DNA from 3 places in the Microbacterium sp. Leaf436 genome. Region 2 is predicted to be linked to each of the others. Evidence: predicted binding sites of a transcription regulator. Region 2 holds the regulator's gene; each other region holds the start of a gene.

Region 1 (9,480 bases), on a different contig from region 2:
ACCGCCTGGTCTCGGCCTGGGGGCACGTGTACCGCACGCGCGTCCGCCCGCAGTTGCAGGCGCTCGGCCGCCCCGCCCGCGCGCTCGACCTGGGGTGCGGCGGCGGCGACGTCGCCGTCCGTCTGGCGGGCCTGGCCGCGCGCGACGGGTTCGACGTCGAGTGGACCGGCGCCGATCCCGACCCCCGCGCCATCGCCTCGGCCCGCGCGCGCGAACGACCGGGCGTGCGGTTCGTGGCCCAGGACTCGGGCGCCCTGCGCGCCGCGGGCGAACGCTACGACCTGGTCGTGTCGAACCACGTGCTGCACCACCTCGACGCCGCGGCCCTGGCGACGTTCGCCGAGGACTCGCTCGCCCTCTCGAGCGGTCGGGTGCTGCACGCCGACATCGCCCGCGGTCGACTGGCCTACGCCCTGTACGCCGCGGGGATCGCTCCGCTGTCGGCCGGCACGTTCCTGCGCGTCGACGGACTGCGCTCGATCCGCCGCAGCTATCGCGCCCCCGAGCTGGCCGCCGCGCTCGGCGGGCCCTGGCGGGTCGAGACGCCGGCGCCCTTCCGTGTTCTCGCCGTGGCCGAGGGGCGGGCGGAGCGTGCCTGAGGTGCTGGTGGTCGGAGCCGGACCCGTCGGCCTCGCCCTGGCGGCCGACCTGCGGGTGCGCGGGGTCGACGTCGAGATCGTCGAGAAGCGCGCCGGCACCGGATCCGGGTCGCGGGCCATCGGCATCCACTCCCCCGCGCTCGCCCTCCTCGAGGCGTCGGGCGCGACCGAGGCCCTGCTGGCGCGGGCGGAGACGATCGTCCGCGGCGAGGCGCGGGCCGACGGCCGACTGCTCGCGGCGATTCGGTTCGACCGCCTGCGTGCGCGTCATCCGTACGTCGCCGCCCTCCCCCAGGCCGACACGATGGAGGTGCTGACCGGCCTCGCGCCGCGCGTGCGTCGGGGGGTCGCGATCACCGCCGTGCACGACGACGGCCGGGGTGTACGCGTGCGCGCCACCGGTCCGCGCGGTGACGAGGAGATCCGCGCCCGCGTCGTCGTCGTGGCCTCGGGATGGGCGGGCCGAGACCTCGTGTACCGCCCCGGCGCCGTTCGGACGCACCACTACCCCGACCGTTACGTCATGGCCGACGTCGTCGCTCCCGGTGGCCCCGTCGCCCGGGTGCACCTGGAACGCCAGGGCGTGCTGGAGTCGTTCCCGCTGCCCGGCGGACGCCGCCGGCTGGTGGCGTGGGCGGGCACCGACGAGGTGGCGGATGCCGTCGGGACCCTCGAGCGGGCCGTCGCCGAGCGCGCCGGGCTCGAGGTCGACATCGCCGAGGCGACGACGTTCCGCGTGCGGCGCGCCGTGGCTCCGGCGCTGCGGCGCGGCCGCGTCGTGGTGATCGGCGACGCCGCCCACGAGGTGAGCCCCATCGGCGGTCAGGGGATGAATCTCGGGCTGCTCGACGCCCTCACGCTGGCCCCGCTGCTGCCCGGGTGGGTGCGGACGGGCGAGGCGGTCGGCCTCGGACGATGGGAGACCGACCGTCTGGCCTCGGCGCGGCACGCGGCGCACCTGGCCTGGCTCAACACGATGCTCGGGCGAGCCACGGGCCCGCTCGCCCACCCCCTGCGCACCGGGGCGCTGCGCACCATGCTGCGGGGGGCGGGGGGCGCGCTGTTCACGCGCGCGTACGCCATGCGGCTGGATCGCGCCGCCCGCGACTGACGAGCCGCCCGGGCGGGAGGAGTCAGGTCACGACGAGTTGAGCGGCGAGCAGCAGAGCCGCCAGCATCGTGAGCTGGAACACCGCGCGTCCGGGCGCGCGCACGAGCACGAGCACCACGGCCGTGGCCGCCACCGCGACGACGGCGGTGAAGAAGATCGCGCCGAGCACCGTGGCATCCGTGCCGATCAGCACCGCCACCGCTCCGGCGACGACGCCGACCGCCGCGAGCACCACCGAGACCCGCGCACCGAGGCGGTGCGGAAGGCCCCGTACGCCCGTGCGCCGATCTTCGTCGAGGTCTCGTACGACATTGGTCAGATGCACGGCCGCGCCGAGGGCGGCTCCCGCGAGCGACGCCCACGGGGCAGCCAGCGCGGGAGAGGCGAGGGACAGCGTCGCGAACGACGGGAAGAGCCCGAAACTCAGCACGAACGGCACGATCGACGCCAGCGTCGACTTCAGCCCGGCGTTGTATGCCCACGCCGAGGCCAGGGCCACCGCGTGCGCGGCGACGAGTCCGGGGCCGAGCGGCACCGACAGGAGCACGGCGAGGAGCGCGGACGCCACGGCCACCCCGAGCGCACGTTCCGGAGTGATCGCTCCCCCGGCGATGGGCTTGTCCGAGCGGCCGACGGCGGCGTCGCGCGCGCCGTCGATCGCGTCGTTCGACAGGCCCACCGACACCTGCCCCGCGAACACGGCGATCACCAGCAGCGCGAGTCGCCCGGGCTCGACCCCGGCGGCGAGGCCGAGGGCCAGCGACAGAACGGTCACGACCAGGGTCGGCCCCGGGTGGGTCGCGCCCCACAGCGCCCGCACGAGGGGCGGCTTCGCCGCGGCATCCATCACCCGATGACGCTACCGCGGCTGCGCACTCGGGCGGCCGACCCGCCCGGGCGCCGCGCCACCACCACGTTGAGTGTCCAGGACACGCCGCCGAGACCGGCCCCGGCACGGCGCGTCTTGGACACTCAACAGCCTTGGCACTCTCCTATCGAGAGTGCTAATCTGCTGCCACGTTGAGCGCACAAGGCTCAACTTCATCGAACTCCGGATGCCGATATCCGGACCGACCGAAAAGGAGAACCGACCATGGCCACTTACGACCCCTTCCGCGACCTCGACCGCCTCGCGTCGACCCTTCTCGACGCCCGTCGCGGGGGCGGACCGCGCCGGATGCCGATGGACCTCTACCGCGACGGCGACCACTACGTGCTCTCGGCCGACCTTCCCGGGGTCGACCCGGGCTCGGTCGACATCGACGTCGACGGTCAGCTGCTGACCATCCGCGCCGAACGCACCCTCGCCACCGGCGACGACGTCAAGTGGATCACCCGCGAGCGCGAGACGGCCACCTTCGTCCGCCAGCTCAACCTCGGCCAGGGCATCGACACCGACGGCATCAGCGCCGCCTACCGCAACGGGGTGCTGTCGGTCACGATCCCGGTGAGCGAGAAGGCGAAGCCGCGCCGCATCGCGGTGTCCACCGACGACCACGACGGCGTCATCCGCGCGCACGAGAGCGAACCGCAGCTCATCGAGCAGTAATCCACCGCGAAGAGAGGGGTCGGCCCGAACGGACCGACCCCTCTCTCGCGCGTCGCTCAGAGGTCTTCGGGCGCCAGGTCTCCCTGGCCCTCTTCGCCGAGCTCGACGACGCCCGGGTCCTGACCCTGCGAGTCGGTGCCGGTGGACCCGGGGTGGATGTCGTCGAACGGGATGTCGGTGTCGTCGGCGGCGATCTCGGCCGGGTCTGCGCCCGTCGCGGTCGCGGGGGCGATGTCCTGCGGGTCGACGCCCTCGTCGAGGGCCGTCGTGGCATCCCACTCCGCCTGGGCGGGGTCGAGCGCGGGGTCGGGCTCGATCGAGGTGTCGCCGTCGCGCAGGGGCTGCACGCCCGCGATGCCGACGTCGGCGGCGGGGGTCGACGAGTCGGCGGGGGACGGGTCGATCGAGGCGTCGCTCATGAGGATCCTTTCGTCGAACGCACCGGGGTGCGTCACCGCTGATCGGCGGTACCTCCATCCAACGATGCCGACGCGGCCGCGCCCCGCCCCTTGACAGGCCCGGCCCGCGCACGGACTACGCGAAGCAACGGGCGCGCTCCCGCTGCAGCGGCACAGCAGAAGGGCGCCTGTCGACCGCGGACCCTCCCCAGCGCCCGAGTCGTCCGCCCGACCGATGCTGTCAACCGGGTGGTGCCCGGATGCCGATGACGACACCGTGAGGGAGACGAGAGGATCCCCCATGAACGACTCGAGCCGCACCGTCGCTCGCGCCGACACCCCCCGCATCGTGATCATCGGCGGGGGCAACGCCGGACTGTCGGTGGCCGGACGCCTCCACCGGGCCCGCGCCGGAGACATCACCGTGATCGAGCCGCGGACGCAGCACGTCTTCGCGCCCCTCCAGTCGCACATCGCGGGAGGCGCGGCACGGGCCAGCGAGGCCGTCCGCGCGCAGGCCGACGTGATCCCCCCGGGCACCCGCTGGCTGCGCGACGAGGTCTTCACGGTGGATGCCGCGGCCCGCCGCGTGCATCTCGTGTCGGGCGGTCATCTCGACTACGACCAGCTCGTGGTGTGCGCCGGCCTGCGCATGGCATGGGAGCAGATCCCGGGCCTGCCCGAGGCCATGGCGGCACCGAACGGCATCTCGAACTACGACTACGACCTCGCCGCGAAAGCCTCACCGGTGCTGCGCGACCTGCGCTCCGGCACGGTCGTGTTCACCCAGCCGCCCGAGCCCGCGTCCTGCGGCGCGGCCGCGCAGAAGCCGATGTACCTCGCGTGCGACTGGTGGCGCGCGATCGGTGTGCGCGACGACCTGCGCGTGGTCTTCGTCGCCCCCGACCCCGTGCCCTTCGGCATCCCGGCCATCGACCGCGAGCTGCAGCGCAAACTCGACGAGTACGGCATCGAGGTGCACTACAGCCGCGAGGTGCGGTCGGTGGATGCCGAGGCGCAGACGATCACGATCGGTCACGGCGAGGCCGAAGAGACCCTGGCGTACGACGTGCTGCACGCGGTCCCTCCGCAGCGGGCGCCGGAGTGGATCGCCGGCAGCGGGCTGGCGGCATCCGACGATCCGCACGGGTTCGTCGACGTCGATCCCGAGACGCTGCAGCACACGCGGTATCCAGAGATCTGGTCGGTCGGCGATGCCGCCGCGGTGGCGACCCGCCGTTCCGGGGGCGCGATCCGGCAGCAGGCGAAAGCCCTCGTGAAGAACATGACGGCGGTGAGAGCCGGGCGCTCCCCCTCCGCGAAGTACGACGGCTACAGCGTCGTGCCGTTCACGGTGTCGCGCGGCACCGTCGTCTTCGCCGAGTTCGATCGTCAGGGGCGCCTGCAGCCCACGATCCCCTTCTGGCGTTCGCTGTATCGAGAGCGCGCCCTGTCGTGGATCGCCGACCGTCGGGTGCTGCCCTGGGTCTACTGGCACCTGATCCTGCGCGGTCGCGCCTAAGCCGCGGGGCGAATCCCCGAACGACCCCGGCGCGCCGCGCACGCCCATAGGGCACGCGAGCCGATCCCTCAACCCCGGGGGCAGCTCGCCCGTGACGAGCGAAGACTGGGACCAGCCCCGGAAACCACACGAAAGAGGACACCATGGCACAGGTCATCGAAACCATCGACGTCAACGTTCCCGTCCGCGTCGCCTACAACCAGTGGACGCAGTTCGAGGAGTTCCCGCACTTCATGAGCTTCGTCGAGTCGATCACGCAGAAGAGCGACACCCTCACGCACTGGAAGGTGAAGATCGCCGGTGCCGAGCGCGAGTTCGACGCCGAGATCACCGAGCAGCACCCCGACGAGCGCGTCGCCTGGAACAGCGTCGGCGGCGACGAGAACCACGCGGGTGTCGTGACGTTCCACCGTCTCTCCGACGACGAGACGCGCGTCACCGTGCAGATCGACTGGGAGCCCACCGGAGTCCTCGAGAAGCTCGGTGCCGTCTTCGGCGCCGACGACCACTCGGTGAAGAAGGACCTCGACAACTTCAAGAAGTACATCGAGTCGCGCGGTGCCGAGTCCGGCGCCTGGCGCGGCGACGTCAGCTGACGTCATAGACAGGAAAGCCGGGTCCACCCTTCGGGGCGGACCCGGCTTTCGCGTGTCAGACGCTCACCACTGCGGGTGGATCTCCGCCCGCAGACGGCGGTCGTAGACGTCACGCACCAACGCGTCGAAGGCGTCGAGGTCGAAGCCCTCGTCGAGGAGCTGTGCGGCCCCGGCGTTCGATGTGGCCTGCGCCACCGAACGGGCGCCCGGGATCACCGAGGTGATGCCCTCGCGCGAGGCGATCCACGCCAGCGTAGCGGCGGGCAGGGTGACTCCCTCGGGAAGCGAGGCCTTGAGCTCGTCGGCCGCGGCCACTCCCTCGGCGAACGGGACGCCCGAGAACGTCTCCCCCTTGTCGAACGCCTCGCCGTTGCGGTTGTACGTGCGGTGGTCGTCCTTGTCGAACGTCGTGTCGGCGGTGTATTTGCCCGAGAGCAGACCGCTCGCCAACGGCACGCGGGCCAACACGGCGACGTTCTTCTCGGCCGCCATCGGCAGCACCTCGTCGAGGGGCTTGAGCCGGAACGGGTTGAAGATGATCTGCAGGTTGCTGAGGTTCGGCCGGCGGAGCGCCGAGAGGGCCTGCTCCATCGTCTCGACCGACGCACCGTAGGCGGCGATGACGCCCTCGGCGACGAGCTGGTCGAGCGCGTCGTAGGTGGCGTCGTCGTCGATCACGGCTGACGGCGGGCAGTGCAACTGCACGAGGTCGAGGGTGTCGGTGCCGAGCAGCCGCCGCGAGCGGTCGATCCACCCACGGAAGTTCTCCATCGTGTAGTTCTCGGGCACCTGGTCTTCGCGACGGCCCATCTTGGTCGCCACGGTGATGCCCGTGGCGGCGGTGTCGTTCAGGAACTTTCCGATGATCTCTTCGGACCGGCCGTCGCCGTACACGTCGGCGGTGTCGAAGAGCGTGACGCCGGCGTCGGCCGAGGCGGCCAGCACGGCGAGGGCCTCGTCTTCGCTGACACCGCCCCAGTCGGGGCCGAGCTGCCAAGTACCGAGGCCGATCACCGAGACGTCACGGCCGGTGCGGGAGAGGGGACGCTGCTGCATTGCGGTTCCTTTCGAAGCTGGTTCCGAGCCTATCCAGCGCGTCCGGCACCGGGGCCGCGGCCCACCGGACGCCCCCTGCGCACCCCGTGGCGGTCGTCAAGCCCGTTCGCCCGGTCGGCGGTCGCCTCTAGCGTGGCGGCACACCCCACGGAAGGAACGCCATGAACACTCCCGCCGACCGGCTCCCCGGAGCCGACGAAGAGAACATCGTCCCCGAGTCCGAGGGCCTGGCCGCCGATGTGCCCGCCGGCGCCGCCGGCGCCGACACCGGTGCCGTCGGAGCGGCGCAGATCGACGCCGACGACGAAGCCCGCATCCAGGGCATCTCGAGCCAGAACGACCTGCCCGGAGTCGGCACCCGCGCCGCCGACGGCCTCACCGAGCGGGGCACCGACGACGCCCGCGGCGAGGGCGGCTCGACCTCGCGGCACACCGAGGACACCGGCGGCGGCTCGGCCACCGCGCACGCGGCTTCGGACGCTCCCGCCGAGGGCGAACCGCACGTCGACGCCGACGACCCCATCGCGAAGTTCCAGCCCGGTGTCGGCCGTGATTCGGCGGCATCCAGCAAGATCGCCCAGAGCCTGCCCGACCCCGACGACGCGTGATCCCGCCGGGGGCGGCCCTCCGGTCGCCCCCGCGCACGGTCCCAGCCCCCTCGACGGGCTCCCGGCCTCCCGCGGCGGCGAGGCTCAGCGTGCGAGGCGCAGGGCGTCCTCGGCGAGGTGGAAGAAGTCGCCCATCGCCGCGGTCACGGCCTGCGCGTCGTCGGCCGAGAGAAGCAGCACCACCGTCGCCTCGCCCTCGTCGTCGCGCACGAACCAGCTGCCGGTCAGCACGCCCAGGCTCGAACCGCCCTTGAAGCCGACGTAGGGCCACGTGCCGACGTCGAGTCCCGCACCGGGGTTCTCGCTCAGGATGGCGAGCACCTCGGCATCCTGGGTCTGCTGCAGCGCCCGATGCACGGCGGCGATGTCGGTGGCCGAGGCGAACCAGTCGAATCCGTCCTGCCATACCGGGGTCGTCACGTCGGTGACGCCGACGGCCAGCGGGGCGGCGTCGATGCGGTCGAGCAGCGCGCGCTTCGCGGCGTCGTCGGCACGCGCCCACTCCTCGCGCAGAGCCGGGTCGCCCCAACCCAGGGTGAACAGCTCCTTGGTCGAGAGGAAGGGCGTCAACGCGGCGGGGTCCGCGTGGCCGCTGCGCGCGACCGCCGCTTCGACGCGCTCACGCCCGAGCCGCTCGATGAGCAGGTCGGTGGCGGTGTTGTCGCTGATGCGGATCATGGCCGAGGCGGCCTCGCGCACCGACACCTCGGTGCCGGTGGGGGCGTTCTGCAGCTCGCCCGAGGGCAGGCTGCGATCGGCGTCGTCGAGCACGAGCGTCTCGTCCCAGGCGAGATCCCCGGATGCCACGGCATCGGCCGCCGCGAGCAGCACGTACAGCTTGAAGATCGAGGCGAGGGGAGCTGCCCGTTCGGTGTCCATCGCCACGACGTCGTCGTCTCCGCGCCGGATCAGCGCGCTGACCTCGCCGGGAAGATCGCCCAGGCGCTGCTCCACCTCGTCGAGCGAGGTGGAGGTCTCCCACGGCTCGGCGACCGGGGCGAACACCATGCCGGTGATGCGGTCGTTGCCGTCGATCGCGAGCGAGAGGTCGAACGGATCGCCGAGCGTGCCGGCGAGGGTCGCGACCGCCTGCGTCTCGGTGCCCTGGTACGCGGTCACGGTGAAGGGCGCCGCCGGGCGGATCTGCCGATTGAGCAGCTCGGCGATGTCATCGGCCGACACCTGCTGCTGGAAGTCCTCGTGCAGCACGCGCGACCAGTCGCCGGCGGTCGTGTCGGCCTCGGCCTCGAGCACGTCGATCACCCAGGTCAGCCGCTCCCCCACGGGGGTGGCCGGCACCTCGACCGAGGCCGCGGGAGTCGCGGGAGTGTCGGGCGCGGAGCTGGTGCACGCGGTGAGGGCGGCGATCGTGGCGATCGAGAGGGCGGCGGCGAGGCGACGGGCGAAAGTCACGGGAGTCCTTCCGAGGGGGGCTTTCCACGCTACGGACCCGCTTCGCACGCCGCCTCCCTCGCGAGACGGAGATACGCGAAGGTGGAGGCATGCACGACCTCCGCCTCGAACCCCTCGCCCCCTCTCTCGACGACTACCTCGAGCTGCGCCGTGCCTCGGGCCTGACCCCCAAGCGTTCCGATCAGGGCGCGCCCGCGCTCGCGAACAGCTGGGCCTGGCGTCGGATCGTGGATGCCACGGGTCGATCGATCGCGATGGGCCGGGTCGTCGGCGACGGCGGGTGGTACTTCCTCATCGCCGACATGGCCACGCTGCCCGAGTACCAGCGACGCGGTCTCGGCCGCCGCATCCTCGAGGACCTTCTCGCGGAGATCCGCGCGAAGGCCCCCGAGGGTGCCTACGTGACCCTGCTGGCCGACCCTCCGGGTCAGGCGCTGTACCGCAGCCTGGGCTTCACCGAGCCGACGACGGGTTCGGTGACGATGCACCTGCTGCTCGAGCACTGAGCGGGCCGCCTCGCGGGGGCCGGGCGCCGCGCCGTCACACCGTGGGCCGTCACGCCGCGGGTCGCCTTGCCCCGGTCCGCCGCCGCGCCCGGAGACCGAGCAGCACGTCGAGCACCACGAAC
Region 2 (9,480 bases):
GGCTGCTCGGGCTGGTCGGCGCCGCCGTGTTCGTCGCCGTCGTCCGCCCCCGCCGCCTGCCCCGCACCGCGGCCCTCGCCGCCATGGCTTCCGCCGTCAGTCTCGGCCTGATGCTCGGTCAGTCGGCCGTCCGCACGCTCGCGGGGCCGCTCACCGTCCCGGCGGCGTGGCAAGTGGTCATGTGCGACGTGGGGCAGGGCGATGCCACGCTCTGGCGGTCCGGAGCGGCGGTCGCGCTCGTCGACACCGGGCCCGACCCGGCGAGCCTCACCGGTTGCCTCGAGAAGTTCGGGGTGGAGCGCCTCGACCTCGTCGTGCTGACCCACTTCGACCTCGACCACATCGGCGGTGCGTCTGCGGTGCTCGGGCGCACCGACCTCGTGCTCCACGGCCCGACCGACGGGGGCGCCGACCAACGGCTGCTCGAGCGCTTCGCAGTCGCCGGTGCCTCGCTCACGCAGGCGACGGCCGGGACGACCGGCACGCTGGGTGCCACGCACTGGCAGGCTCTGCACCCGCCGCCGCGAGCGGAGCCGGGCAACGACGCCAGCGTCGCCATCGACATCGCCGGCCCGGGCTTTCCCCGCACGACGATGCTCGGCGATCTGGGCGAGGAGGCCCAGGAATCCCTCCTCCGACGCGCCGACGTGCCCCCGGTGCAGGTCGTGAAGGTCGCGCACCACGGCAGCGCCGATCAGGACGCCGACCTCTACCGGCGACTCCACGCCGCGATCGGACTGATCGGCGTGGGTGCCGACAACCGCTACGGCCATCCCACGGCATCCCTCCTGTCGATCCTCGAGAGCACGGGCACGACCGTGGGGCGCACGGATCGCGACGGCGCTCTCGCCGTGTGGATCGACGGGCAGGGCCGTCTGTCCCTCTGGCGCGAGAACGGTCCCGCTGTCGACAACGTTCCGAGCCCGACATCGTCTGTGCCCCGGTAGTCGTGCATGCTCCGGTTCAGGTGGTGTCGGTGGCTGGCCGCACCGGGAAAAGAGCGTCGCACCGGGCCACGCGGGGCGACGCAAGTTGCCGCGTCGTCGTCACGTTCCCGCGCCTCCGCACCGCGGCTTCGATGTCGGACCCGGTCGGTAGGCTGGGGGAGTGACCCCGGCACCCCGACGCTCCGCCCCCGCGAAGACCAAGTCGGCCATTCCCCAGGTGTCCTGGCGCACCCCGCAGCCCGCGCCCGTCGTGCTGATCTCCGGTCCCGAAGAGGTGTGCGCCGAGCGCGCGACCGCCGGCATCCGGGCACTTCTCAAGAGCGAAGACCCGAGCCTCGAGGTCACCGACATCCGCGCCGACGATTACGCCGCGGGCACCTTGCTCGGCGTCACGTCTCCCTCGCTGTTCGGCGAGCCCCGCCTGGTCCGCGTGAGCGGCGTCGAGAAGTGCAGCGACACGTTTCTCAGCGAAGCCGTGTCGTACCTCTCGCAGACGCAAGAGGGCGCCACCGTCATCCTGCGCCACACCGGGGCGAGCGTGCGCGGCAAGAAGCTCCTCGACGCCATCCGTGCCGGGCAGGGCGCCGGCATCGAGATCCCCTGTGCGGCGGTGAAGCGCGACTCCGACCGCTTCGACTTCGCCGTGGGCGAGTTCAAGGCCGCGCACAAGCGCATCGCCCCCGTCGCCCTCCGCTCCCTGGTCTCGGCGTTCGCCGACGACCTCACCGAGCTCGCCGCCGCGTGCCAGCAGCTCATCGCCGACGTCCCCGGCGACATCGACGAGCGCATCGTCGAGCGGTACTACGGCGGGCGGGTCGAGACCTCGGCATTCACGGTCGCCGACACCGCCATCGCCGGGCACTACGGCCCCGCCATGTTGGCGCTGCGGCACGCGCTGGCATCCGGAGCCGACCCGGTACCCCTCGTGGCCGCGGTCGCCATGAAGCTCCGCACCATGGCCCGGGTCGCCGGAACCCGCGAATCCTCGTCGGCGGCCGCGCAACGCCTCGGCATGAAGGATTGGCAGGTCGACCGTGCACGGCGCGACCTGGTCGGGTGGACCGGCAACACCCTCGGCATGGCCATCCACGCCACGGCCCGCGCCGACGCTGAGGTGAAGGGCGCGTCGCGCGACGCGGTCTTCGCGCTCGAGCGCATGATCACGATCATCGCCACCCGCGCACCGTACGGCGGCTGACCGCGCACGGTCGGCTCGCCGGCTGTGGGCTCGCAGGGCAGATCCGTGAGCAGGGGAGGGCGTGGGCTGAGCGGAGGACCGGATCGAGGCCGCGCGTCCTCCGCTCGCCCCTGCCCCTCCGCTCGCCACGGTTCGTCGGCCCACGAGCTCCAGCGGACGGGGACGCCCGCACCTCCTGGCATCCACGCGACGAGGCACGCGCGAGCTCACACCTGCTGCGCGGCGCAGATCCGTGACCAGGGGAGGGCCCGGGCTCAACGGAGGACCGGATCGAGGCCGCGCGTCCTCCGCTCGCCCCCATCCCTCCGCTCGCCACGCCTCATCGGCCCCCGCGCAGTCCACAGCACCCACCCCGACGCCCCCTACGCTTTCGCGCCCTACCCCGGAAACGACGAAGCCCGCCCCGCGTGATGCGGGACGGGCTGTCGGAAAGGTGCGACTCAGAGAGCGGCGACCGACTTCGCGATGGCCGACTTGCGGTTCGCGGCCTGGTTCTGGTGGATGACACCCTTGCTCACGGCCTTGTCGAGCTTCTTGGTCGCGGTGGCGAGCGCCTTGAGAGCGCCTTCCTTGTCACCGGCCAGCACAGCCTGCTTGGTGCGACGCACGTGCGTCTTCAGCTCGCTCTTGACGGCCTTGTTGCGCTCGTGCGCCTTGTCGTTGGTCTTGTTGCGCTTGATCTGCGACTTGATATTCGCCACGTCGACGGTCTTTCGTTTGAAGTGAATATGGAAGAGCCGGGCGAGCGGTAGAGGGACGCTGCACCGGCATCGTGGAGGTCGGGAAAAACCCCACACGCAAGCCAAGGACCAACTCTATCAGGTCGCCGCCTCGACGGTGGTGAGCGCCACGTCGACCAGCGCGTTGAACACGCGGGGCCGCATCGCCGTCACCAGGTGCGTGGTGCGGGGGACGACGATCAGCTCGGCCTCGCGCGCCACCGACACGAACAGCTTCTCGTTGGCGCGCAGTTGGTCCCACTGCCCGTTGATGAACCACAGCGGAACCTCGATGCGGCGCAGCGACGCCAGAAGGTCGAGCACCGACAGGCTCGCCAGGGCGGTGTCCTGCGCATCGAAGGCGTATCCGCCCGCGCCGAAGTCGGGCCGCGTCTCGGGCGGGAGCGTGCGGTCGAGCACGCGGTTGGTGAGCCCCAGGCCGCGGTCGGGCAGGCTGTCGAATCGCCGCGCGAGGAAGCGGTAGGCCGCGAGGCCCACACCCCGCGGGATCGAGGTGCACGATGCGGCGATGAACGCCGCGACCGGCGGCGGGTCCTCGCGCCCCACGTACTCGATGCACAGCAACCCGCCCATCGAATGGCCCACGAGCAGAACGGGGCCGCGGGTCGCGGCATCCTGCACCGCCCGGTCGATCGTGGCGAACGCCTCGTCGAGAGTGAACTCCTCGCCGCGGCGGGTGCCGTGTCCGGGCAGATCGACGGCGACGGCCGGGTTGCCGCGCTCGTCGAGGTGGGCGAGCTGCGCGCGCCACATCGTCGCCGAGGTGCGGATACCGTGCACGAACACGACCTGGACCGTCATGGCATCCAGGGTAGAAGCCGTTCGCTGCCGACCGGCTGTGCGTCGCGTCCCCCACGCGCCACGCGTTCCCGCGCGTGGAACGGGTGATCTCGACCCGCAGGGGACACCCGGATGCCGGACCCCGGGCATCGCGGACGGCGATGTCGGCGCGCCACCGTAGAATCGACGGAACATGTCACCGCGCGCCCTGAAGCCCCTCGAGCCGTCTGCCACTCCGCCGGAGCAGATCCGCAACTTCTGCATCATCGCTCACATCGACCACGGCAAGTCGACGTTGGCCGACCGCATGCTGCAGATCACCGGCGTCGTCAGCGACCGCGATATGCGGGCGCAGTACCTCGACCGCATGGACATCGAGCGTGAGCGCGGCATCACGATCAAGTCGCAGGCGGTGCGGATGCCGTGGGCCACCGCCGACGGCACGTTCGCCCTCAACATGATCGACACGCCCGGCCACGTCGACTTCACGTACGAGGTCAGCCGTTCGCTCGCCGCGTGCGAGGGAGCGATCCTGCTCGTCGATGCCGCGCAGGGCATCGAGGCGCAGACGCTGGCCAACCTGTATCTCGCACTCGAGAACGATCTGACGATCATCCCCGTGCTGAACAAGATCGACCTGCCGGCCGCCGACCCCGAGAAGTACGCGGCCGAGCTCGCCGGACTCATCGGCGGCAAGCCCGAAGACGTGCTGCGCGTCAGCGGCAAGACCGGCATGGGCGTCGAGGAGCTGCTCGATCTCATCGTCGACAAGATCCCCGCCCCGGTCGGCAAGCCCGACGCCCCGGCACGCGCCATGATCTTCGACTCGGTCTACGACGCCTACCGCGGCGTGGTCACGTACGTGCGCATGATCGACGGCTCGCTGCAGCCGCGCGAGCGCATCCAGATGATGTCGACCACCGCGACGCACGAGCTGCTCGAGATCGGTGTGTCGAGCCCCGAGCCCGTGCCCACGCGCGGTCTCGGCGTCGGCGAGGTCGGCTACCTCATCACCGGTGTGAAAGACGTGCGCCAGTCGAAGGTCGGCGACACGATCACGACGCACCGCAAGCCCGCCACCCAGGCGCTGCCCGGGTACACCGATCCGAAGCCCATGGTCTTCTCGGGTATCTACCCCATCGACGGCAGCGACTACGCCGAGCTGCGCGAAGCCCTCGACAAGCTCAAGCTGTCCGATGCGTCGCTGCAGTACGAGCCCGAGACCTCGGTCGCGCTGGGCTTCGGCTTCCGCGCCGGGTTCCTCGGCCTGCTGCACCTCGAGATCATCACCGAGCGCCTCTCGCGGGAGTTCGGTCTCGACCTCATCACCACCGCCCCGTCGGTGACCTACGAGGTCACCACCGACACGGGCGACACCGTCTCGGTCACCAACCCCAGCGAGTACCCCGACGGTCGCGTCGCCTCGGTCTCGGAGCCGATCGTCAAGGTCGGCATCCTGCTGCCCAAGGACTACGTCGGCACCGTGATGGAACTCTGCCAGTCGCGCCGCGGAACGCTCCTGGGCATGGACTACCTCAGCGAGGACCGCGTCGAGCTGCGGTACCACATGCCCCTCGGCGAGATCGTGTTCGACTTCTTCGACCACCTCAAGTCGCGCACGCAGGGCTACGCGAGCCTCGACTACGAACCCGCCGGTCAGCAGACCGCCGACCTCGTGAAGGTCGACATCCTGCTGCAGGGCGACAAGGTCGACGCGTTCAGCTCGATCGTGCACCGCGAGAAGGCCTACGCCTACGGCACGCTCATGGCCGAGCGCCTGCGCAAACTCATTCCGCGCCAGCAGTTCGAGGTGCCCATCCAGGCCGCGATCGGCGCCCGCATCATCGCGCGCGAGACGATCCGCGCCATCCGCAAGGACGTCCTCGCGAAGTGCTACGGCGGTGACATCACCCGAAAGCGCAAGCTGCTCGAGAAGCAGAAAGAGGGCAAGAAGCGCATGAAGATGGTGGGCCGCGTCGAGGTGCCGCAGGAAGCCTTCATCGCCGCCCTCTCGGGCGACGTCGAGGCCAAGAAGTAACGACCGATTCGAGAGGAAGATCATGCGCCGGCAGAACTTCACCGACGACACGGTCGACTACGCGGCGGTGGGCGCCACTCAGGCCCCCGACCTCATGCAGTATCCGCCCGAGCGTTCCGTGCCCGCCGAAGACGCGTGGCGTATCGGCAGCGGCGAAGAGCGCTTCGTCGCCGCGGGCGAGTTGCTGCTCGCGTGGGCGCCGCTGCGCAGCGAAGAGTTGAGCATCACCGACGTGCGTCCCGCGTCGGGCGCCGGCTACGCGGGCGTCGGCTTCGACGCCGAGGGCGCTCCGGTCGCCCCCAGCCGCCTCGAGGCCGAGCAGCGCTTCGCCGCCGACGGCACCCCGTTCGTCAGCCCCGGCACGGGTGTGCGCCTGCACGGCAAGGTCGACGGACACCGCGCCGATGCCGAGCTGCGGGTCATCTCGGTGTTCGAGGAGCCGCGCCGCGTCGGATTCATCCTCGGCACGGTCGGACACTCCATCGTGAGCGGCGAGGAGCTGTTCGCGCTCGAGTGGCGCGACAACGACGAGGTCTGGTTCGTGGTGCGCGCGTTCGACCGCCCCACCGCGCCGTCCTACAAGCTCCTCACCAGCCGCGTGCGCCGTCGTCGCAAGGCGCTGTTCACGCGGTACCTGCGCGCGATCTCGCCGCTGTACACGTCCTGATGGGCGGACCGCTTCCCCTCGGAGACCCCGCGCCCACCGACGGTCGTCTGCCCGACGACCTGACCATCGACCCGTCGGTCGACTTCGGGGTCTACCTGCACGTGCCGTTCTGCCGCGTGCGCTGCGGCTACTGCGACTTCAACACCTACACGGCCAGCGAACTGCGCGGCGCCCGGCAAGACGACTTCGCCGACACGCTCGCCGCCGAGGTACGCCTGGCGGGCGGGGTGATGGATGCCACGGGCGGCCGCCGCACGGCATCCACGGTGTTCTTCGGTGGGGGTACGCCGACGCTCCTGCCTCCCGGCGATCTGGCGCGCATGCTCGACGCTGTGCGCGCGGAATTCGGCATCGCCGAGGGGGCCGAGGTCACCGTCGAGGCCAATCCCGACACCGTCGACGACGCCGTGGTCGAGACGCTGGCCGCGGCGGGCGTCACGCGCGTGTCGATCGGCATGCAGTCGGCCCGCCCGCACGTGCTCGCCGCCCTCGACCGCACCCATGACCCGGCGAACGTCGCGACCGCCGTCGCCGCGGCCCGCCGCGCCGGGCTCGACGTGTCGCTCGACCTCATCTACGGCGCCCCGGGGGAGTCGCTCGACGACTGGCGGGCGTCTCTCGAGGCCGCCGTCTCGCTCGCTCCCGATCACATCTCGGCCTACGCGCTCATCGTCGAAGACGGCACGAAGCTCGCCCGCCAGATCCGCTCGGGCGCGGTCGTGGAGCCCTCCGACGACCTGCAGGCCGACATGTACGAGCTGGCCGACGAGCTGCTCGCCGACGCCGGGTACGACTGGTACGAGGTGTCGAACTGGTCGCGCGGCGTCGCCCACCGTTCGCGGCACAACCTCGCCTACTGGCGCGGCACGGACTGGTGGGGGTTCGGACCGGGCGCCCACAGCCACGTCGCGGGGCTGCGCTGGTGGAACGTCAAGCACCCGGCCGCCTACGCCCAGCGCCTCGCGGCGAACGAGTCGCCGGCCGCCGCGCGCGAGCGCCCCGACGAGACGGCCCGCCGCCTCGAATCGGTGCTGCTGCGCAGCCGCATCCGCGAGGGTCTCGCCGTCGGCGAGCTGCACGGCGAGGGCCGCAAGGCCGTGGCGTCGCTCATCGCCGACGGGCTCATCGAGGGGACGGATGCCATCCGGGGCCGCATCGTGCTGACCCGCCGCGGACGCCTGCTGGCGGATGCCGTGGTGCGCGCGCTCACGGTCTGATCCGCGCCGTCGCATCTCGCGGCGGGACCGCCGGCACGCGCGGGGGATCCGGCATCCGCGAGCCCCCGACGGGGCACGCCGTCGATCGGCGTAGAATTGGCACTCAGTCAAGTCGAGTGCCAGACGGGGAGGAGCAGCGCATGGTGTCGGAACGCGGCCTCCAAGTGCTCCGCGCGATCGTGCAGGATTACGTCGACACGCGTGAACCCGTCGGCAGCAAAGCGATCGTCGACCGGCACGCGTTCGGCGTGTCGGCGGCGACCATCCGCAACGACATGGCGCTGCTCGAAGACGAAGACCTCATCGTCGCCCCCCACACCTCGTCGGGCCGCGTGCCCACCGACAAGGGCTACCGCGTGTTCGTCGATCACCTCGCCGAACTGCGCCCGCTCTCGGGAGCGCAGCGCAGCGCGATCACCTCGTTCCTCGACGAGGCGGGTGATCTCGACGACCTGCTCGCCCGCACGGTGCGTGCCCTGACGCAGTTGACCGGCCAGGTCGCGATCGTGCAGTACCCGTCGTTCGCGCGCGCCAACCTCTCGCACGTGGAGCTCGTCGCCCTCGGCGGCCCGCGCGTGCTCGTCATCCTGGTCACCGACACCGGCCGCGTCTCGCAGCGGATCGCGCTCGTCCCTGCCGAGCCGGTCGAGGCCGACATCGTGCAGCTGCGCGCCCGCGTGGGCGCGGTGCTGGTCGGGCGTTCCGTCGCCGACTGCGCTCAGCAGGTCGCCGCGGTCGTCGCCGACGGACCCCGCCCCGGCATCGCCCTCGACGCCGTCGCCGACGCCGTTTTCCGCGTCGTCGGCGAGGAGCTCGAGGAGTTCCGTCAGGATCGCCTCGTCATGGCTGGGGCGGCGACCCTCGCCAAGCGCGAATCCGACTTCCGCGGCAGCATCTACCCGCTCCTCGAAGCCATCGAGGAGCAGGTGACCCTGCTGCGGCTCATGACCGAGATGGTCGCCGACGAGAAGGGCTTGTCGGCCAGCATCGGCCGCGAGAACGAACCCTTCGGACTGATCGAGGCCTCGGTGCTCGCCAGCCGGTACGACGGCTCGACGGGCGGTGCCCGCGTGGGCCTGCTCGGCCCCACCCGCATGGACTACTCCTCCAACCTCGCGGCGGTTCGCGCCGTCGCGCACTATCTGACCCGGATGCTCGAAGACGACGACAGCGCGCGCTGACGAGCACCCCACCGAGAACGACCCCGCACCCGCGGACAGGAAGGCGATTGTGGCTGACCACTACGAGGTCCTCGGCGTCGAACGAGACGCCAGCGCCGACGAGATCAAGAAGGCGTACCGCCGTCTCGCTCGTCAGTTGCACCCCGACGTGAACCCCGGTGACGACGCGTCCGAACGCTTCAAGCTGGTCACGCACGCGTACGACGTGCTCAGCGACCCCGAACAGCGTCGCCGCTACGACATGGGCGGCGACCAGAACCCCTTCGGCGGGGGCGGGGGAGCGGCCGGCTTCGGCGGCTTCAGCGACATCTTCGAGACGTTCTTCGGCGGGGCCCAGGGCGGCGGCGGCGGGCGTGGACCGCGTCCGCGTTCGCGTCGCGAGCGCGGTCAGGACGCCCTCGTGCGCGTCACGCTCGATCTGGGCGACGTCGTCTTCGGTACCCACCGCGACCTCGACGTCGACACCGCCGTCCTGTGCGAGACCTGCCAGGGAGCCTGCACGCAGCCGGGCACGAGCGAAGTCACCTGCGACATCTGCCACGGCTCCGGTCACGTGCAGCGCACGGTGCGTAGCCTGCTCGGCAACGTCGTCACCAGCCAGCCCTGCAACGTGTGCCACGGACATGGCACGACCATCCCCTACCCCTGCGGCACCTGCCAGGGGCAGGGGCGCGTACGCGCCCGCCGCACCGTGTCGGTCGACATCCCCGCC
Region 3 (9,480 bases), on a different contig from region 2:
CCGTCTGCGGCCTGACGCCCTGACGCCGGGGCCGAGGCCGCGCAGGGCTGCCGCCGGCCGCGCCGGGCCCTCCGAGGCCCCGAGAGCCTGTGGCACGCCGGGACGCGGATGCCGGCGCGGCACCGATCCAGCCCGCACGAACGCCGAAGGGCCCGGATCCTGGCGGATCCGGGCCCTCGTGCGGTGTCAGGTCACTCGTTGAGCGAGCCGAACTCCGTGTTCAGCAGGGTGTACTTGTTGTCTGCACCGTACTGGTAGATGCCGATGTACGCCTCGGTCGGGTCACCGTTCTCGTCGAAGGTGATCGGGCCGGAGACGCCGTCGTAGTCGACGTCCGTGCCCTCGTTGATGAGCGCGAGGCAGTCGGCGAACGTCGTGCACTTCTCGCCCCCCTCGGAGACGGACTGCATGTTGTCGCGGATGGCCGTACCCGAGTCGTCCTTCGCCTGCGCCGCAGCGAGGGCGGCGACGATGACGGCGTCGTAGGACTCCGGCGCGTAGCTGAAGTCGGTGAGGGCGGGGTCGACCTCTTTCAGACGCGACTGGAACGACGTGTCGGCCGGGTTTCCGGGAAGCGTTCCCTTGGCACCCTGCAGCGTGCCGGCGGCGAACTCATACGAGTTCGACAGGTTGCCGTCGACGAAGTAGACCTTCGACGCCGGGAAGCCCTGCGTGCTGACGAGCTGCGGGATGATCGACGACGTCTCTTCGAACGCGATGATCGCGACGGCGTCGGGCTGCGACGCGAGCACCTGGTCGACCTGCGACGTGAAGACCGTGTCACCCGGGTTGTAGGGAACCGCGACCGAGACCTCGCCACCGGCGGCCTCGATGGCCTTGGTCGCGTTGTCCTTGAGGCCGATGCCGTAGGGGTCGTTGATGTAGATGACGCCGACGTTGGCCGCGCCGTCACCGACCATCAGGTTGCCGAGCACGCGGCCCTGCAGCACGTCGGACGGAGCGGTACGCCAGTAGTACCCGTCGTCGGCGTAGGTGGTGAAGTCCGGCGAGGTGTTCGCCGGCGAGATCTGCACGACGCCCGCGTCGACCAGCTGGTCGACGAAGGTGAAGGACACGCCCGACGAAGCCGCACCGATGACGACATCGGCGCCGGCGTCGACGAGCTCGGTGGCCGACTGGGTCGCGATGTCGGTCGTGGTGTCACCCGAGTCGCGCTCGGTCAGCTCGGTCGTGAACGGGAACGCGTCGCCGGTGGCTTCGATGTCCTGGATCGCGAGCTTGACACCCGCGACCTCGGGCGGGCCGAGGAAGGCGAGGTTACCCGTGGCCGGGAGGATGGTGCCGACGTGGAAAGCCCCGTCTGCAGTTGACACGGCGCCGCCGCCGGATGATGCACTGGGGGCAGCGGCGTCGTTGCCGCCACCGGCGCAACCGGCGAGGACGAGCGCGCTGGCACCGATCAGGGCGATGCCGCCGATGACCTTGCCAGTGCGCGTACGTGTGATGACGCTCATAGTGCTCCTTGCTGTGAATGAACGTTGGGCAGCCCACGAGGACCGCCTGGTGTCCTAAACCTAAGCCGCCGCGCGTTTTCTGCGTGTTGCCGTTCGTTAACGATGTGAGTCGTCGCGATCACGGCCGCATAACGGTTTCACACGGCGTCGTCACGGTGCACTAGGAGATATGTCGGCAGGGACGACAAACGCATGATCTGGCCGGTCAGACGGGCTCCGCCACGTCGACGACGACGCGGCGCTGTCGGCGCGACGCGACGACCGAATCGACGCTCAGCATGAGCAATGCCACCCAGACCAGGGCGAAACCGATCCACCGCTCGAGGGTCATGGCCTCACCGAGCACCCACACCCCGATCGCGAACTGGATGATCGGCGCCACGAACTGCAGCAACCCGATGACCGTGAGGGGCACGCGACGGGCGCCCGAGGCGAACAGCAGCAGCGGCACGGCCGTGACCGCCCCCGCAGCCAACAGCAGCACCGTGTGCAGCGTGCCCGCCGTGCCGAGGGTGAGACCGCCGAACGCCGCGACGACGGCCAGCTGCACACCGGCGACGGGCAGCAGCCACATCGACTCCAGCGTCAGGCCGCTCACCGCATCGACCGAGGGCCCGATCTGCTTCTTGACCAGACCGTAGAAGCCGAACGAGAAGGCCAGCGTCAGCGCGATCCACGGGAAGGTGCCGTAGCCCACCACGATGACGACGACCGCGGCGACGGCGATGCCGATCGCGATCCACGGCAGCACCCGCAGTCGCTCGCGCAGCACCAGCACCCCCAGCAACACCGTCACGATCGGGTTGATGAAGTAGCCGAGGCTCGTCTCGATGACGTGGTTCGTGAGGGCGCCGTAGAGATACGTCTGCCAGTTGACGTAGATGAGCACGCCGGCCACCGCGGTGAGCGCCATGAGCCGCGGTTGCCGCACGATCGCCAGGAACGGGCGCCAGGCGCGCAGCACGGTGAGCAGCACCAGGCAGAAGACGAAGGCGAGAAGGATCCGCCACGCCACGACCTCGAACGGGCCGGTGGGCTTGAGCTGCAGGAAGTAGAGCGGCAGGACGCCCCACAACAGATAGGCGCCGAGGGCGTAGAGGGCACCGCGGGTACTGCCGCCGGAGACAGGAGGGGCGGCGGGGGTCACCGATTCAGCCTACGCGCGGGGCGACGCCGCGAGCCGCCGTTCCCCACCGCTTTCCTGCCACCTCGCGACGCGGGGGGTGAGGGAACGACGAAGGCCCCGGATGCCGGAGCATGCGGGGCCTTCGTGCAGGACTGCGCGATCAGCGGACGACGACCGCCAGCACGTCGCGAGCCGAGAGCACCAGGTACTCGTCGGCGCCGAACTTGACCTCGGTGCCGCCGTACTTGCTGTAGAGCACGCGGTCACCGACGGCGACGTCGAGGGGGACGCGGTTGCCGTTGTCGTCGATACGGCCGGGTCCGACGGCGACGACCTCGCCCTCCTGCGGCTTCTCTTTGGCGGTGTCAGGGATGACGAGACCACTCGCGGTGGTCTGCTCAGCCTCGACCTGCTTGATGACGATGCGGTCCTCGAGCGGCTTGATGGAAACCGACACGGTCTACCTCTTTCTCGTTACAGAAGACTTGTCAGCACTCACACGGGGAGAGTGCTAATTCGAGTCTAGGGAAGCACTGGCACTCACGCAACGCGAGTGCCAACACAATCGCCCGCATAGGCTGAATCGGTGGATACCCGCGAGCTCACCGCCCTGCTGACGCCCGACGGCCTCCGCCTGCTCGACGAGGTGGGCGGCATCGAGTCCACCGACGACGCGGCCCGAGCCGTCTCTCGACTCCGCGCGGCCGGGCACTCCCCCGATCTCGTGTCGGCCGTCGTCGGTCAGGCACGTCTGCGGGTGCGCGGAGCGGCCAAGTTCGGCCCGTTCGCCGAGCGCATGCTCTTCACCCGCGCCGGCCTCGAGCAGGCGACGCGCCTGTCGATCGCCGCCCGCCACGCCGGACGCTTCCGCGCCGCCGGTCTCGACCGCGTCGCCGACCTCGGCTGCGGCATCGGCGGCGACGCCCTCGGACTGGCGGGGCTCGGCATCCGGGTGCACGCCGTCGACGCCGACGAGGTGACGGCCGCGATCGCCGCGTACAACCTCGCCCCCTTCGGTGAGACCGTGACCGTCGCGCACGGCCGCGCCGAAGACACCGACCTCGATCAGACGGATGCCGTCTGGCTCGACCCGGCGCGCCGCACGGCCGGGCACTCCGAAACGCGGCAGGTGTCGTCGAGCGAATGGTCGCCCTCGCTCGAGTGGGTCTTCGCTCTGCTCGAGAGCACGCCCGGGGGTGTGAAGCTCGGCCCGGGCTTCGATCGCGGGCGGATTCCCGACGACGTCGAAGCGCAGTGGATCAGCGCCGACGGGTCGACCATCGAACTGGTGCTGTGGTCGGGAGTGCTGGCCCGCGAGAACGTGCGTCGTACGGCCCTCGTCGTGCGCGGCACCGACGCCTGGGAGCTCACCGCCCCCGCCGACTCCCCCGACGTCGAGCAGCGCGAGCTGGGTGCCTTCGTGCACGAACCCGACGGGGCGATCATCCGCGCCCGGCTGATCGGCGAGGTCGCCCGCGCGCTGCAGGCGGGCATGCTCGCGCCCGGCATCGCCTACCTCACGTCGGACGCCGCCCTCACGAGTCCGTTCGTATCGTCGTTCCGCGTGCGGGAAGAACTCCCGGCCGACCCGAAGAAGCTCGCCCAGGCCCTGCGTGCGCGCGGCATCGGCACCCTGGAGATCAAGAAGCGCGGCGTCGACGTCGACCCCGCCGTGCTGCGCAAGAAGCTGTCGCTGCGCGGCGACGAGTCGGCGACCCTGCTTCTCACCCGCATCGGCTCGAAGCGCCTCGCGCTGCTGGCCGATCGGGTGTGAGCCCGGTCGTCACACGACGGCGAGCTGCGAGAACCCCCAGATCAACCACCCGGCGCTGAACGCCACCGACGTCAGCGCGAGCGCGAGCGCCCACGCGGCGACGCGACGACTGTCGTGCGCGCGGCGCAACGACACGATGGCGATGATCGCCGCGAGCGCTCCGAGCGGCAGGAGCCAGCCGGTGAACAGGGCCGCCCCGAGGGCGAGGATCGAGACGCCGAGCGCCCACGGCGCCAGAGACGGCGGGGTGGGCGGCGCCGGCGGGACGTAGGGGATGACGTGATCGCCGAAGGCAGCCATCTCGAGCTGCGCCGTGGGCAGGCGCTCCGGGTCGCCGTCGTCGTCGCGCCGAGCGGACGCCGCCGCCTGGGTGATGGCGGCGCGCAGGTCGTCGGCGGGCTCGACGCTCTCGGCGACCTTGCGCGCGCGCCGCGTCGGCGGAGCCGCCTCGCTCATGCGACGCGTCCGGAGCCCGGCCCGGGGGCCTCGGCATCGGGATCCTCGGCGACCTGGATCTCGGTCACCGGCAGGGTGGAGTCGGCGCCGAACGCCAGGGTCGAGGGCCGGCGCCCCGACGAGATGAGCTCTGCGGCGAGGGCGGCGATCATCGCGCCGTTGTCGGTGCACAGGCTCAGCGGCGGGATGCGCACGGCCACACCCGCCGCCGCCGCGCGCTCGAGGGCGACGTCGCGCAGGCGCTTGTTGGCGATGACCCCGCCGCCCAGCAGCAGGCGCGGGACGTCGTGGCGCGCACACGCGTCGAGGGCCTTGGTCACGAGCACGTCGACGACGGCTTCGCGGAACGACGCCGCGACGTCGGCGACGGGCACCGGCTGCCCCGCTGCCTCGTGCTGCTCGACCCAGCGGGCAACGGCGGTCTTGAGGCCCGAGAACGAGAAGTCGTAGCGGTGGGATGCCATGTCGGAGGCGCGCGACATGCCCCGCGGGAACCGGATCGCGGTGGGATCGCCCGAGGCTGCCGCCCTGTCGATCTCGGGGCCGCCGGGGTAGGGCAGCTTCAGCAGTCGGGCGACCTTGTCGAACGCCTCGCCCGCGGCGTCGTCCATGGTCTCGCCGAGCAGTTCGACGTCGCTGGTGAGGTCGCGCACGAGCAGCAGCGAGGTGTGCCCCCCGCTGACGAGCAGGGCGACGGTGGGGTATTCGAGTTCGGCGGCGTCGTCGTCGAGGATGTCGGCGGCGATGTGACCGACCAGGTGGTTCACGGCGTAGAGCGGCTTGTCGAGGGCGACGGCGAGGCCCTTCGCGGCCCCCACCCCGACCATCAACGCACCGGCGAGGCCGGGACCGCTCGTGACGGCGACGGCGTCGAGGTCGGCGAGCATCACGCCCGCCTCGGCGAGCGCGGCGTCGATCGAGGGCTGCAGCGCCTCGAGGTGCGCGCGGGCGGCGACCTCGGGGACGACGCCGCCGTAGCGGGCGTGCTCGTCCATGCTCGAGGCGATGGTGTTGCTCAGCAGCGTGCGCCCGCGGACGATGCCGATGCCGGTCTCGTCGCAGCTGGTCTCGATGCCTAGTACGAGGGGCGCGTCCATCAGCACCAGCCCTTTCCGGTGGCGGGGGGAGCGGGGGTGCCGGCTCCGTCGGCGGGTTGAGGCGCCGGGGTGGCCGAGAGGGCGGCGGATCCACCGGACCCGTCGCCGGGCTCACCGCCGCGTGTCTCGGCGCGGCGGGCGGCCCACCCGCGCAGATCGAGCTGCATCACGAGGGCGTCGACGTCGTCGGGCTGGTAGTAGCGCGGACGGCGGCCGACCTCGGCGAAACCCTCCGAGGCGTACAGGGTCTGGGCGACGGGGTTGTCGGCGCGCACCTCGAGGAACACCTCGTGCACGTCCCGCCGCACGGCCTCGTCGAGCAGCGCCGTCAACAGGGCCCGGCCGCGACCTCGGCCCCGCGCCGTCTCGGCGATCGTGATGGTCTGGATATCGGCATCCCGCGCGCCCCGCGCGGCGCGCAGCCCGGCGTAGCCGACGAGGCGGCCGGCCTCTTCGACGACGACGTACCACCCGTGCGGTGAGACGAGCTCCTCGCGCATCATGGCGGGACTCCAGGCGTCGGTGGGGAACGACGCGTGCTCCAGCGCCATGATCGCGTCGAGGTCGGCCGAGGTGGCAGCGCGGGTGGGCATCAGCTCACCCGCTTGGGCGCGTGGGCGGCGACGACGTCGGGGCTGCGCAGGTACAGCGGCTCGCCGTCGGCGAGGGTGCGGCCGGCATCGAGCGCCCGCGCGGCGGCGAGCGCGATCATGGCGGCCGACACCGCGGTGGCGTCGTAACGGCGCGCGCCGGCGGCGGCGAGTCGTTCGTCGAGCTCGTCGCGCGGGCTGAGAGCGGCATCCGTGACGCGCACCGGCAGCCCGTCGTCGTCGAGGCCGTCGTAGATGCTGAAGGCGAACTCTTTGCGACGCGCGTCGGTGACCACCGCGAAGCGGCCGGTGTCGGTGCCCGTGAGGGCGTCGGCGAGCAGAATGCCCAGCGCGACGCCGTCGTGGCTGGGGACGGGGACGGCGGGGATGCCGCGCCCCAACGCGTACACCCGCGCGGTCGCGATGCCCACGCGCAGGCCCGTGAAGGGGCCGGGACCCATGCCGATGGCGACGTGCGTCGGCGCGGGGGCGACCGCACTGGCCCGCCGTAAGAGGTCGCCGATGACCTCTGCGTGTCCGAGCGGATTGCTGCTCTGCTCGTCGACGAGCACCTCGCCGTCGCGCGAGATCGCGGCCACGGCGGTGCCGAGCGAGGTGTCGATGCCGAGAATCACCGTTCCAGCGTATCCGGCACCTCCCCTGTGCCATCCGACTTCGTGGTCTGCTCCGAAGAGAGGGCATGGATGCCATCGGCCTCGGCCTGCGCCGTGTCGTCGTCCCCACGTCGGTGGGGCCGATCGTGGCGCACGCCGGGCGTGGTTCGGGCAGCCCGGTCGCGACCGTGCTGCTGCACGGTGCCGCCGGATCGTGGCGCACCTGGGAACCGATGGTCGCGGCATCCGACGCTCTCGGACTCCCGCTGTCGGACATCGTCGCGCTCGACCTGCCCGGCTGGGGCGAGTCACCGGGGCCCGTCCCCGACCCGGCCGAGTTGGCGGTCGCCATCGCGGCGGTGGCCCGCGCGCTGGGGTATCCCCGTTGGCGGGTGGTCGGGCACTCGCTCGGCGGGGTGATCGCCCTCGACATCGCCGCACGCTTCCCGCGCGAGACGGTGGCCGTCGGTGTCGTGTCGCCCAGCGGGGCGGGCGCACGCGCGGTGACGCGGCGCCCGGTCTCCGGCGCCGTCCGGCTCCCCTGGCTGGCCGGCATGGTGCTCGCGATGCGGGTGCTGCGAGGTCTCGGGCCGCTCGCTGGGCCCCTGCTGCGCCTGCTCCGCCGCACGGGGGCGCTGCGCACGCTGTCGCGGCCGCTGTTCCGGCATCCGGAGCACGTCGACCGCGACGTCACCGATGCCCTGGCGACCGAGATCCGCCCCGCGGCCTTCCTCGCCGCCGCGCGCCTGTCGCGCACGCACGACGACGGGGTGTGGCGCCGCATCGCGTGCCCCGTGAGGTCGGTGCGCGGATCGCACGACGTCTTCGTCGCCGCGCGCGATGCGCGCACCTGGGGGCGACTGATGCGCGACTACGACGACCGTGTGCTCGATGACAGCGGGCACTTCGCCCACGTCGAGCAGCCCGTCCTCACCCTGCGCGCCCTGCGCGAGGTGTGGGCCGCCGACCGCGCTCCGGCGCGACGCCGCTCCGACGCGCGCGCCTGAGCCTGGTCGGCGGATGGGCGAGGGGTCGCACCGCCGCTATCGCGCGATCGGCAATCGCAGCGTGACGACGGTTCCGGCTCCCTCTCGCGAGCGCAGGTCGACATCGCCCCCGTGACGGCGCAGGATCGTGCGCACCAGCGACAGGCCGATCCCCGATCCGGCGACGTCGCGGGCGTTGGCCGCCCGGGCGAGGTCGTCGAAGACGTGCTCCTGCGCGTCGGCCGGGATTCCGCGACCCGTGTCGGCCACCTCGACCACCACCGCGCCGGCGTCTTCGCGCAGGCGGACCTCGATCGGTCCGTCGGTCGAGAACTTCACGGCATTGGCGAGCACGTTGTCGACCGCGAGGGCGAGAAGGTCGGGATCGGCCGGCAGGGGCGGCACGGCCCACGGCACCCGCTCGGCGACGATGCGGATGCGCCCCCGCGTCTCGGGACGCTGGTCGTGCACGGCGTCGACGGCATCGCGCACGAGCATCTCGAGGTCGACCGGCTCGGTCTCGAGCGGGCGGGTCTCGATCTCGGCCAGTTTGCGCAGATCGCCGACGAGGGCCGCGAGTCGCCGCGCCTGCCCGTCGATCACGGCCACGTGAGCGGGCGCGGTGGCGGGATCGACGCCGGCGAGGGTGGCGCGGATCGCCGTGATGGGGTTCTTCAGCTCGTGGTCGAGGCGGGCGAGGAACCGGCGGTGCTCCTCACGCTCGGTGGCCCGGCCCGCCGCCCACGCCTCGGCGCTCTGACGCGCGCGCGACGCGGCGACGCGCCGACGCCGAGCGCCGATCAGCAGCACGACACCGATCACGGCCGAGACCACGACACCGAGCAGCAGGACCACCGCCGGAAGGGCGGTCGCCACCGTCACGACCCGTCGCTCACCCGCCCAGGCCATCACTCCCGCGGTGAGGGCAGCGAGGAGCACGGGCGCGCAGACGGCACCGATCCGCACCGCGCGGCTCACGGGGTCACCACCGCGTGCACGAAGCGGTACCCCGCGTTCTGCACCGTCTCGATGAAGCGCGGCGCGCCGGGGTCGTCGTCGAGCACGCGGCGCAACTCGGCGACCCGGTGGTCGACGGCGCGCGTGCTCGTGGCGACCTCGAACCCCCACAACGCCGAGAGCAGCCGGTCGCGCGTGTGCACCTCGCCGGGGTGGGTCATGAGGTAGTCCAGCAGCATCACGGCCTTGGGGGTGAGGGAGAGCTCCGCCCCGCCCAACCACACCCGCCGAGCGGACCGGTCGAGTTCGAGCGCACCCGCGCGCACCCGCGACGACGCGCTCAGGGGACGCTCGCCGGGAACCGTGCGCCGCAGCACGGCGCGCACGCGCGAGAGCAGCTCCTGG

The links. Region 2 encodes HrcA, which represses chaperone genes, less so after heat shock. Its sites were predicted from a motif close to TTNGCACTCGNNNNNNNCGAGTGCNAA; they were not measured.
Region 1: a site for HrcA is predicted at 2,692-2,718, ahead of ASG45_RS13420 (Hsp20/alpha crystallin family protein). Genes of this name have one in related genera too.
Region 3: a site for HrcA is predicted at 3,135-3,161, ahead of groES (co-chaperone GroES). Genes of this name have one in related genera too.

What each region holds. Positions count from the first base shown of each region.
Region 1 is NZ_LMRB01000004.1:240,685-250,164, forward strand. Features, by position in the region: gene ASG45_RS13405 (methyltransferase domain-containing protein) at 1-599, shown strand, start outside; gene ASG45_RS13410 (FAD-dependent oxidoreductase) at 592-1,710, shown strand; gene ASG45_RS13415 (UbiA family prenyltransferase) at 1,733-2,557, opposite strand; gene ASG45_RS13420 (Hsp20/alpha crystallin family protein) at 2,804-3,259, shown strand; gene ASG45_RS13425 (hypothetical protein) at 3,316-3,678, opposite strand; gene ASG45_RS13430 (NAD(P)/FAD-dependent oxidoreductase) at 3,959-5,179, shown strand; gene ASG45_RS13435 (SRPBCC family protein) at 5,323-5,775, shown strand; gene ASG45_RS13440 (aldo/keto reductase) at 5,839-6,831, opposite strand; gene ASG45_RS13445 (hypothetical protein) at 6,993-7,439, shown strand; gene ASG45_RS13450 (Cpe/LpqF family protein) at 7,524-8,852, opposite strand; gene ASG45_RS13455 (GNAT family N-acetyltransferase) at 8,942-9,358, shown strand; gene ASG45_RS13460 (PepSY-associated TM helix domain-containing protein) at 9,408-9,480, opposite strand, start outside.
Region 2 is NZ_LMRB01000003.1:381,792-391,271, forward strand. Features, by position in the region: gene ASG45_RS10740 (ComEC/Rec2 family competence protein) at 1-947, shown strand, start outside; gene holA (DNA polymerase III subunit delta) at 1,108-2,145, shown strand; gene rpsT (30S ribosomal protein S20) at 2,586-2,846, opposite strand; gene ASG45_RS10755 (alpha/beta fold hydrolase) at 2,964-3,686, opposite strand; gene lepA (translation elongation factor 4) at 3,859-5,703, shown strand; gene ASG45_RS10765 (DUF1990 family protein) at 5,726-6,370, shown strand; gene hemW (radical SAM family heme chaperone HemW) at 6,370-7,587, shown strand; gene hrcA (heat-inducible transcriptional repressor HrcA) at 7,728-8,768, shown strand; gene dnaJ (molecular chaperone DnaJ) at 8,818-9,480, shown strand, end outside.
Region 3 is NZ_LMRB01000002.1:276,732-286,211, reverse strand. Features, by position in the region: gene ASG45_RS05655 (hypothetical protein) at 1-23, shown strand, start outside; gene ASG45_RS05650 (ABC transporter substrate-binding protein) at 192-1,475, opposite strand; gene rarD (EamA family transporter RarD) at 1,681-2,622, opposite strand; gene groES (co-chaperone GroES) at 2,762-3,058, opposite strand; gene ASG45_RS05635 (class I SAM-dependent methyltransferase) at 3,188-4,375, shown strand; gene ASG45_RS05630 (hypothetical protein) at 4,385-4,831, opposite strand; gene tsaD (tRNA (adenosine(37)-N6)-threonylcarbamoyltransferase complex transferase subunit TsaD) at 4,828-5,928, opposite strand; gene rimI (ribosomal protein S18-alanine N-acetyltransferase) at 5,928-6,521, opposite strand; gene tsaB (tRNA (adenosine(37)-N6)-threonylcarbamoyltransferase complex dimerization subunit type 1 TsaB) at 6,521-7,153, opposite strand; gene ASG45_RS05610 (alpha/beta fold hydrolase) at 7,219-8,139, shown strand; gene ASG45_RS05605 (sensor histidine kinase) at 8,176-9,096, opposite strand; gene ASG45_RS05600 (response regulator transcription factor) at 9,093-9,480, opposite strand, start outside.